3 regions of the Marinomonas primoryensis genome follow, and region 2 is predicted to be linked to each of the others. Evidence: predicted binding sites of a transcription regulator. Region 2 holds the regulator's gene; each other region holds the start of a gene.
The links. Region 2 encodes sigma-54, which starts transcription at its own class of promoters, with help from an activator protein. Its sites were predicted from a motif close to TGGCACNNNNNTTGCTNT; they were not measured.

Region 1 (3,282 bases), 1.8 Mb from region 2:
AGACGAACTGGGTTACCCAGAAGACGTAAAAGCGTACCTACTTCCGAAGCTTAAGTTCCCTGCTGAACGCATTCGACAAGTCAGTGCTGCTCGGCATAATGCTTAACATCTTTTAAAACCCCTCCCTAACCCTCCCCTTGAAGATAAGGGGAGGGAACAAAAAGCCTTAGCTCCTCCCCCTGTCAAGGGGGAGGTTGGGAGGGGGTTTAACTTCGTACTTCTTTGGTCACACGAATCCCCAAGCGTTTCGCTAATCTTGCTAGGTTCGCTCGATCCATGGATAAATGCTGGGCGGCTTTAGTCCAGTTTCCCTCTGTTACTTCTAATGCTTGTCGAATCATGTCACGCTGGTAAGTCTCTGTTTTTTCTCGTAAATCGATAGGCTCGTTAGATATTATAGCGTCTTTCTGCGTATGTTCTATCACACGCTGTATCTCTTCTTTATCACTTTTTTCAATTTGTAACCCCGTTAAATGCGCAGGTGAGATAACGGTAATACTCGTTGGGCTTTCGTCTTTGGCGCTCTCTGCCTTTGCAAATAAGGCCGCGCGCGAAATCACATGCTCTAGCTCTCGGACGTTACCAGGCCAATGGTAGGTTTCTAGCAGATTGATTGCTGATGGCGATAACGTCAGTTGCTGCAAGCCTAATTTACGACGAAAGCGCTCAGCAAAAAAACCCGCGAGTAAAGGAACATCGCCTTGGCGATCTCGCAACGCCGGCACTTTTATAGGAAACACACTAAGTCGATGAAATAAGTCGGCACGAAAACGATGCTCCGCGACTTCCGTTTCCAGATGTCGGTTAGTGGCCGCAATAATTCGCACATCCACTTTGCGAATTTGGTCTTTACCCACCGCTTGGATTTCTTGATTTTGAATCGCTCTGAGTAATGATCCTTGCACTTCTAGTGGCAATTCACCGATTTCATCCAAAAATAATGTACCACCATCTGCCAATAAAAATTTGCCTTGGCGATCGCGATCGGCGCCCGTAAAAGCGCCTTTTACATGACCAAACAGCTCACTTTCGATGAGATGATGAGGAATCGCTGCGCAGTTGACATACACCATAGGCGCTTCAAAGCGAGAGGAATGTTCGTGCAGTGCACGCGCCACCAGCTCTTTACCAACACCGGTTTCCCCTTCGATCAGGATGGCAAAATCTGACGGTGCAACCAAATCGATAGACTGTTTAAGTTCTTGTATGGCCTTACTTTGTCCAATCATCTCGAGAGTTTGTTCGCTCATCACTTTTAAAACATGCTGGGCATGTTGCGACTTATTCTCTAATTGCTCCATTAAGATGGCGGTGTTTAAGGTCATCGCGGCCATGGTGCCAATGATTTCTAAAGCGCGAGCATCTATGTCATCAAAAACGCCCGGCAGGATACTGTCTAACGTCACAGCACCAATCAATTTTCCTTCCAAATACAAGGGCACACCCATACAAGAATGCACTCGCAACTGCTCATCATGACCCAGCACCATGCCATCGTATGGATCTGGAAGAGGGGAATCGGCCGCAAAGCGAACAGGATAATGCCCGCCACAAATCGCTTTTAACCTCGGGTGCTCCGCAATTGTAAAGCGTCGACCCATTAAGTCTTCTGACAAGCCTCGCTGAGCAATCGGCGTCAACACCGCATTATTATGGATCAGCAATACAACCGCATCGCAATTGATCGTGGCACGTACGGCGTAGACTAATTGTTCAAAACGATTGGGTTGTGTCACCGCACTGGCAAGATCTAAAGCAAAGCTAAGTAGGGCGTTATTGGAAACCTGATTCATGATCATCAACTTATAAGAAGAAAGACTAACCGTGTCATTTAGACTCTAACATATCATATCGACTTATTATTTTGTGAGTCTTATTGACTCTTTATCAAACCTGTAAAACGTAAACACATGATTTATAAGTATTTTATTAGTTGGCACGTTCTTAGCAATACTGTAGATAAGAAATTGTTATTCATCGTTTAAAAGGAAACAAAAATGTTATCTCAACAACACATAGACACAGTTAAAAGTACAATCCCACTGCTTGCTTCCGCAGGGCCAGCGATTACTGAGCACTTTTACAAACGTATGTTTTTGCACAACCCTGAGCTAAAACACGTATTTAACATGACGCACCAAAAGACTGGCGGTCAACCTGCGGCCTTATTCAACGCCATTGCCGCTTACGCGACGCACATCGACAATCTAGAAGTGCTCACCAGCGCCGTCATGCGTATCGCTCATAAGCACACCAGCTTTAACATTCAACCAGATCAATACGATATTGTCGGCCACCACTTAATCGAAACATTGCGCGAACTCGCACCAGATGCTTTCACCAAAGACGTTGAAGAAGCGTGGGTTGCAGCTTATGGTCAATTGGCAGGCATCTTTATCAAAATAGAAAGCGACCTTTACAAAGAACGCGCGGCGCAAGCCGGTGGTTGGACTGATTTCCGCCGCTTTCGTGTCGCATCAAAAACACCTGAGTCTGATCTGGTTACCAGCTTTGTATTTGAACCAATCGACGGTGGTCCAGTCATTGACTATCTTCCAGGCCAATACTTGGGCATTAAATTACATCCAAAAGGCAACGAGTACGATGAGATACGTCAATATTCGCTATCAACAGCGCCAAACAACCAGACATATCGCATCAGTGTAAAACGCGAAGGCAGTGACGACATGGCCGGTGTTATGTCCAATTATCTACACGATCACCTAAACGTAGGAGACGAAATCGAAGCCATGCCACCAGCAGGTGACTTCTTCTTTGAAGACAAGCAAACACCTGTCGTACTCATTTCTGGTGGTGTTGGCTTAACACCAATGCAAGCCATGCTGAACACATTCGCAAAACAAAGCTACGCGCAACCAGTCCATTATTTGCACGCTTGTGCAAACCAAGGCCAACATTCCTTTAAAAGCCATGTAAACGGGCTAAAAGGGTCTTTGGCGTTAAACGTACACACTTGGTATGAGCAAACAGACAAAACAGAAGAGGGCGTTTATCAAGGCAACATGCAACTGGACGTCATCAAAGAAGGTTTGCCGATTTCGAATGGCGAATTCTACTTATGCGGTCCGGTTGGCTTTATGATGTTTGTTAAGCAACAGCTGTTAACGCTTGGGGTAGAAGCAGATCGTATTCATTACGAATTGTTTGGCCCTCACAAAGACGTGTGATTTTAACCCCTCCCTAACCCTCCCCTTGAAGATAAGGGGAGGGGATGAGATACGCGCTAAATCACTGACTCCTCCCTGTGCTAAGAGAGGATGA
Region 2 (3,282 bases):
AGGACTTCTGTTACAACTTTTTCTGGTAAGTGTTGTAATAAATCAGCTAAGTCATCGCTTTCAAAATGTTCGGATACGGCGATAAGTCGCTCTGTATCCATATTCTTCATGAATTGAACACCAATATCTTCGCTGAGATATTGTAGAACCTCGCCTTCATTCTTTGCTTCGATTAGCTCCCAGAGAAGCTTACGTTCTTTTGGTGGAGAGGACTCTAATAATCGAGCAACATCTTGCACTGGCAAGGCGCCGTTAAGTAAATAACGGATTTGCATCGTGGCGCCGGATTCGAGTGATTCGGTAATCGTTTTAAGATGATTAAGAGTGGTTTTCTCTGACATGGCCGTATTACTCGTCTTCACCAAAACGATTGTTAATTAATTCAACAACGGCTTTGATTGCCTCTTCTTCATCTTCTCCATTGGTTTTGATTCGAATGCTCGTTCCTTTTCCAGCGGCAAGCATCATCATTGCCATAATGCTTTTGCCGTCCACATTGCGACTGTCTTTTTCTATAGTGATATCACAAGAAAAGCGTGACGTCGTTTCCACTAATTTGCCAGCAGCGCGAGCATGCAAGCCAAGTTTATTTATGATGGTGATGGACTCTTCCTGCATGCTTTACTTCCTATATTAATGAGTCAAAAATATTAAATAGATCTTCGCTGGTTTGAGCGGTTCGTAGCTTGTCGAGCGCTTCAGGCGATTGAGCTAATTCTGCGATCTGAGCCAGTGTTGCAAGATGTTGATCGCATTCATTAGGCGGAACGATTAAGGCGAATATAAGATCAACGGCTCTCTTATCAATCGAGTCAAAATCTATTGGAGTTTGTAATGACATAACGACAATAGCGGTATGGTTTGCAGACTCTAGGCGGCAATGGGGTATAGCTATGCCGTTACCTATGCCTGTACTTCCAAGTTTTTCTCGCCCTAATAGGGCGTCATAAACGGCCTCGTTATTGCAATGCAACCGATTGGATGCAACGTCGGCGATACTTTCTAAAACTCGTTTCTTACTAACAATATCTTGCTTCGCCAGAACGAGCTCAGCTTTTAATAATGATTTCAAGGACATGATGAAATGGTTTCCGTTTAGATCAGTCGTTTTCGTTCATTGGAAGGAGGGATATTCATCGCCTCTCGATATTTGGCCACAGTTCGTCTAGCAACCTGTATGCCTTGGTCAGCCAAAACAGCGGCTAACTTATTATCACTTAGTGGTTTTTTTGCTGGCTCATCAGCCACAAGTTTCTTAATCATAGCTCGTATTGCGGTAGAAGAACATTCTCCACCTGACGCTGTGTTGACATGACTTGAGAAAAAGTACTTGAGTTCAAAAATACCTTTTGGTGTGTGCATGTATTTTTGTGTTGTTACTCTAGAAATTGTTGATTCATGCATGCCAACTTCTTCGGCGACATCATGAAGAACCATAGGTTTCATGGCCTCTTCACCTAATTCGAAGAAATCAATTTGTCGACTTACTATGCAGCTGGCCACTTTTAAGAGTGTTTCGTTGCGGCTTTGTAAGCTTTTCATAAACCATTTGGCTTCCTGAAGAGAGGTTTTAATGTAGCTTACGTCTGCTGCGGTGGTTGCAGCTGTACTTGCCATGGCGGAATAGGTTTCGTTTATTTTGATGGGTGGTAGGGCGTCATTATTTAGCTCAACTTGCCATATGCCATTGTGTTTTTTGACGGAAACATCAGGAATGACATAATCCGTATCATCTGCATCTATAACTGAGCCAGGACGCGGGTTAAGTTGTTGTATTAAATTAACAACTTCCTTTAGTGCTTCGTCTTTTAGTTTTGTTTTTCGGCTTAATTGTGCAAAATCTCGATTGCCTAGTAGTGGTAGATAATGGTCAATGAGATTGTGTGTGCTTTTATAAAGAGGGTGGCTTTGGAATGCTTCTAGTTGAACAAGCAAGCAGTCTCGCAAATCAATAGAGCAGACGCCAACTGGGTCAAAGCGTTGCAGTCTGTGTTGAACTGCGATGACTTCTTCCATGTCTAAATCTTCTAATTCGACACAAAGTGATTCCCAAATGTCTTGAGTTGAAATACTTAGATAGCCATCGGTTTGAACGCACTCGATAATAGCGTAAGCAATTTCAATGTCTCTGTCAGATATATGAGTTAGATTTAATTGCCAGATCAGATGGTCTTGTATGCTTTCTGCTGGAGCGTTGCGGCTTTCGAAGTCGCTTTCACCTTCATAGCTATTATGATCGCTGACGGCCGCAGCAGAGCTTTGGTATGTGTCATCCCAGCTGCTGTCAATAGACAGTTCTTCAGGAATGCTTTCAGTCCACTCTGATTCAACGCGCGCTTCTTCACTATTACTATCAAGTGTCGCCTCAGGAGCGCTTTTTGATTCAATGCTTGCAGGTTGATCGTTGTGAATTTGTTCGTCGTCATCTAGCTCAAGAAGAGGGTTAGATTCGAGAAATTCATGAATTTCTTGCTTCAGGTCCAACGTGGAAAGCTGCAGCAAGCGAATGGCTTGTTGTAGCTGTGGTGTCATGGTCAGCTGTTGGCCGAGTTTTAGTTGCAAAGACTGCTTCATAGAGCAACTCTTTTTATTTGAATGAATTGGAACGAGTTATGCATACTACTCCCTTTCTACAGCAATGATAAGGGGTTACAGACGGAAGTCGTCGCCTAGATAGACCTTTTTTACTTGTTCATTGTTGATGACGGTGCTGGCATCGCCAGAAGCAATAATATAACCGTTGCCAACAATGTAAGCCTTATCACAGATGTCTAATGTTTCTCTAACATTGTGATCGGTAATTAGGACGCCGATTCCACTTTCTTGAAGGTGCTTGATGATGAGCTTGATGTCGCCGACAGAAATAGGGTCCACGCCGGCGAAAGGTTCATCCAGTAGGATGAACTTAGGGTTCATAGCAACGGCTCTTGCTATTTCAACACGTCGTCTTTCTCCACCCGATAGTGCCATTCCTAAGTTCTCACGAATGTGGGTGATGTGGAACTCTTCTAATAAATCTTCGAGTCTGTCTTTTCGTTGGCTTTTTGTTAGTGCTTTACGCGTTTCTAAAATGGCCGTGATATTGTCTTCGACAGACATTTTACGAAAAATGGAGGCTTCCTGAGGAAGATAGCCAATGCCTTTTTGAGCGCGAGTGTGCATGGCGTCTTTAGTGATGTCTACACCATCGATAAATATGCCGCCAGCGTCATTTGATACCATGCCAACTATCATATAAAAGCAGGTGGTTTTGCCTGCACCGTTTGGGCCAAGTAGGCCAAC
Region 3 (3,282 bases), 400 kb from region 2:
ATTAGAATCTTTGCGTACTAACCAAGCGAGTTTTCAGCAGCAAATTGAGCAAAGAAAACAAGAGATTGTTGAGCAACAAGCAAAGTTAGACAACTTAAAACAGAGCTATGTATTTTCGAAAGAAGAACTGGATTTAACGCGTCCAGCCTTTGAGCAGGGTGCTGTTTCTAGAGTTGAGCTATTGCAACTTGAGCGTCAAGTGAATCAGTTGCAAGGGGATTTGGAGGCGACTCAATTAGCGATTCCTCGCGCTCGTTCCGCACTGAAAGAAGCACAAAGTAATTTAGCAGAGAGCGATGCACAGTTTCGCGCGGAGGCTCAGGAGGACTTAACGGGCGTAAAAAGTAAGTTAGATCAGCTTAAAGAAGTCAGTGTCTCACTTGAAGACAAAGTTTCCAGAACGCAAGTTCGATCCGTGCTGAAAGGGATTGTAAAACAAATTCAGTTAAATACCGTCGGTGGGGTTATTAAGCCTGGTATGAATTTGATGGAAATTGTACCCATTGAAGACTCTTTGTTGATTGAGGCGAAAGTTCGCCCTGAAAATATTGGCTTTATTAAGCCGGGCCTTAGTGCTGTGGTGAAACTTTCCGCTTATGATTTTGCTATTTTTGGCGGTTTGCATAGCACGGTGGAAAATATCAGCGCGGACACTATTCTTGATGAAGAAGGAAATAGCTTTTTTTTAGTCAGAGTTAGAACCGATAAAAACTATCTAGGGACAAAGCAGGCCCCGTTGCCGGTTATCCCAGGTATGCAAGCAACGGTAGATATTATTACAGGTAAAAAGACGTTATTGGATTACTTGCTAAAACCTATCTTAAAAGCCCAGCAAAATGCGCTTCGTGAGCGGTAATTACAAAAAATACTTTAGGAATGCTAACGAGTAACAAATGTTAACACTCTAGTTTTTTTTACTGGTTAAAATATCCAAATTGCACTTGATAAGGCGAGATTCATTTTGAAAATTTTGTGTTGGAGTACCGACCAAGCCGTATGGAAGCACTGGAGTCAAGTGATCAGTGCTGATATATCATTGGTTCGTGTCGAGGCGTTAGGTGATGTATACGAAACGCTTCAAACGACGTCGTCAGAATTCAAATACTGTTTTATTTTTTTAGAAGATAAGTCGTTTTCGAAAAAGGTTGAGGATGTGGTTGCATTACGTTCCGTTTTTCCACATCAAAAAATCATTGTGTTTCCGAATCAAACGAGCCAAGCCGCCGCGTTAAGGCTCTTCTCTGTTGGTGTGAGTGGGCAATGTGCGCCTTATATTGGTAAAGATCAGTTGGATCTTGTGTTGTCTGTTGTTGACTCTGGTGAAATTTGGGGTGGAAAAATATTTATTCAGCAGCTTATTCAGCAGTCTGCAACCACGGCACAGGTTAATGAAAGTGAGTTGGAAGACTTATCTGAGCGTGAGTTGAGCGTGGCTCAATATATAGCGAAAGGATGGTCGAATAAGAAAATTGCTCTTGAAATGGACATTACCGAGCGTACGGTAAAAGCACATTTAACGTCAATTTTCAAAAAAACAAATACAAAAGACCGACTAGCTTTAGCATTGTTGGCGCAGAGTTATTACTCTGTGCTTTAATTTAGTTCTTATTGAGTTGTGCTCCGCACTGCTTTCGTTCGTTATTCCTCTTATTTTTTTTCCTTTACCGTTGTATTCACTATAGAGCTCCTCTAACAGGGGCTTTTACTATCTATTTATCTTTAATTCTCGTGTATCGAAATGGCGCATATTTTGCAGCACCTTTAAATGTATTTTTACGTTTTTAAGAGAGTGCACCATGTCTGCGCCCCCGGTAAAAGAGTTAACAGTGATGCTTGTTGATAATGAGCCAGCCAGAGCTGCTATTGTTGAGCAAGCGATGATGGATAGCGGTTATCGCGTTATTAGACGCCTTGATAATGCCAAAAATCTGACCGAAGCAGTAACCAAATTTCAACCTGATATGGTCATTATTGATATCGAATCCCCTGATCGAGATGTGTTGGAAAATATGTCTCGACTCACTCAAAATAATCCTCGTCCCATCGTGATGTTTGCTGAAGAAGATGACTCTCATCATGTTGAAGCGGCTATAAGGGCAGGTGTTAGTGCTTATGTTGTAGACGGTGTAAAAAGAGGCAGTGTCAAAGCCATACTGCAAGTTGCGATTGCCAGATTTCGTGAATTTCATGCGCTCCGTTCTGAATTAGAGACGGTGAAAAGTCAGCTTGAAGATAGAAAATTGATAGACAAAGCGAAAGGCTTGATTATGAAGCATCAAAAATGTGATGAGCCTGCTGCTTATCAAGCCCTTAGAAAGCTGGCGATGGATCGCAGTCAGCGTATGACCGACGTTGCTCGAAATATCATATCGGTGATGGAATTAATGGGAGGTTCAAAGTGAACCTAAATAAACCAATGAACATTATTCTTAATAGCGAGCCTGTCCGGGTGGGTTTTATCCCATTAATTGATTGCGCCCCTTTTGTTATTGCTCACGAAAAAGGCTTCTTCACTCAGGAAGGGGTTGAGGTTGTTCTTTCTAAAGAAGCCTCTTGGGCTAGTATCCGGGATAAAGTTGCGTTCAATTTACTGGACGGTGCACACATGTTGGCGTCTATGCCAATTGCGGCCAGTTTAGGTATTGGTACGATTAAAACCGCCATGCAAACCAGTTTTACCGTTAGTCATAATGGCAATGGCATTACGATTGGCAATGATTTGTATAAACAGCTTCAGAAATACGCTAATTCATCTACTGAGATTCGTTCCGGTGTTGCATTAAAACGATTCATAAACAGTCGTGAGCCGCAATCTGAGCCACTGCGTTTTGCGATGGTTTACCCTTACTCTTCTCATAATTATCAATTGAGAGATTGGCTTGGTTGTGCGGGAATTGATTCAGACAAAGATGTTCAGATTATTGTTGTCCCACCGGTAAAAATGGTGGATAGCCTAAAAAAGGGTGAAATAGATGGCTATTGTGTTGGCGAGCCTTGGAACAGTCTTGCGGTAGAGCAAGGCGCCGGTCATATGCTGGTTACTGGCTATGAAATTTGGGGGAGCACGCCGGAAAAAGTATTTGGTGTGAATTCTATCTGGGCAGAGACAAATCCACAGATTCATCTTGCAATGATTCGAGCGTTAGAGAAAGCCTGTACTTGGGTGGATGAGCCCGAAAATCGAACCGAGCTCTTGAATATATTAAGCCATCCAGATTATCTGAATTGCACCATGGAGCAGTTGGTTTATGGGTTTGGTTCAATTAAGCCGAAAGGGCAGTT

Region 1: hmpA (NO-inducible flavohemoprotein) is a predicted target of sigma-54. The motif match lies at 1,935-1,952, and genes of this name have one in related genera.
Region 3: MP3633_RS06695 (ANTAR domain-containing response regulator) is a predicted target of sigma-54. The motif match lies at 1,740-1,757, and genes of this name have one in related genera.

What each region holds. Positions count from the first base shown of each region.
Region 1 covers NZ_CP054301.1:71,510-74,791, reverse strand. Annotated here, with positions in the region: gene MP3633_RS00330 (group II truncated hemoglobin) at 1-106, shown strand, start outside; gene norR (nitric oxide reductase transcriptional regulator NorR) at 207-1,793, opposite strand; gene hmpA (NO-inducible flavohemoprotein) at 1,998-3,188, shown strand.
Region 2 covers NZ_CP054301.1:1,860,374-1,863,655, forward strand. Annotated here, with positions in the region: gene mgtE (magnesium transporter) at 1-341, opposite strand, end outside; gene MP3633_RS08505 (HPr family phosphocarrier protein) at 349-618, opposite strand; gene ptsN (PTS IIA-like nitrogen regulatory protein PtsN) at 629-1,078, opposite strand; gene MP3633_RS08515 (RNA polymerase factor sigma-54) at 1,096-2,574, opposite strand; gene lptB (LPS export ABC transporter ATP-binding protein) at 2,650-3,282, opposite strand, start outside.
Region 3 covers NZ_CP054301.1:1,463,709-1,466,990, forward strand. Annotated here, with positions in the region: gene MP3633_RS06685 (HlyD family type I secretion periplasmic adaptor subunit) at 1-856, shown strand, start outside; gene MP3633_RS06690 (response regulator transcription factor) at 962-1,597, shown strand; gene MP3633_RS06695 (ANTAR domain-containing response regulator) at 1,797-2,402, shown strand; gene MP3633_RS06700 (CmpA/NrtA family ABC transporter substrate-binding protein) at 2,399-3,282, shown strand, end outside.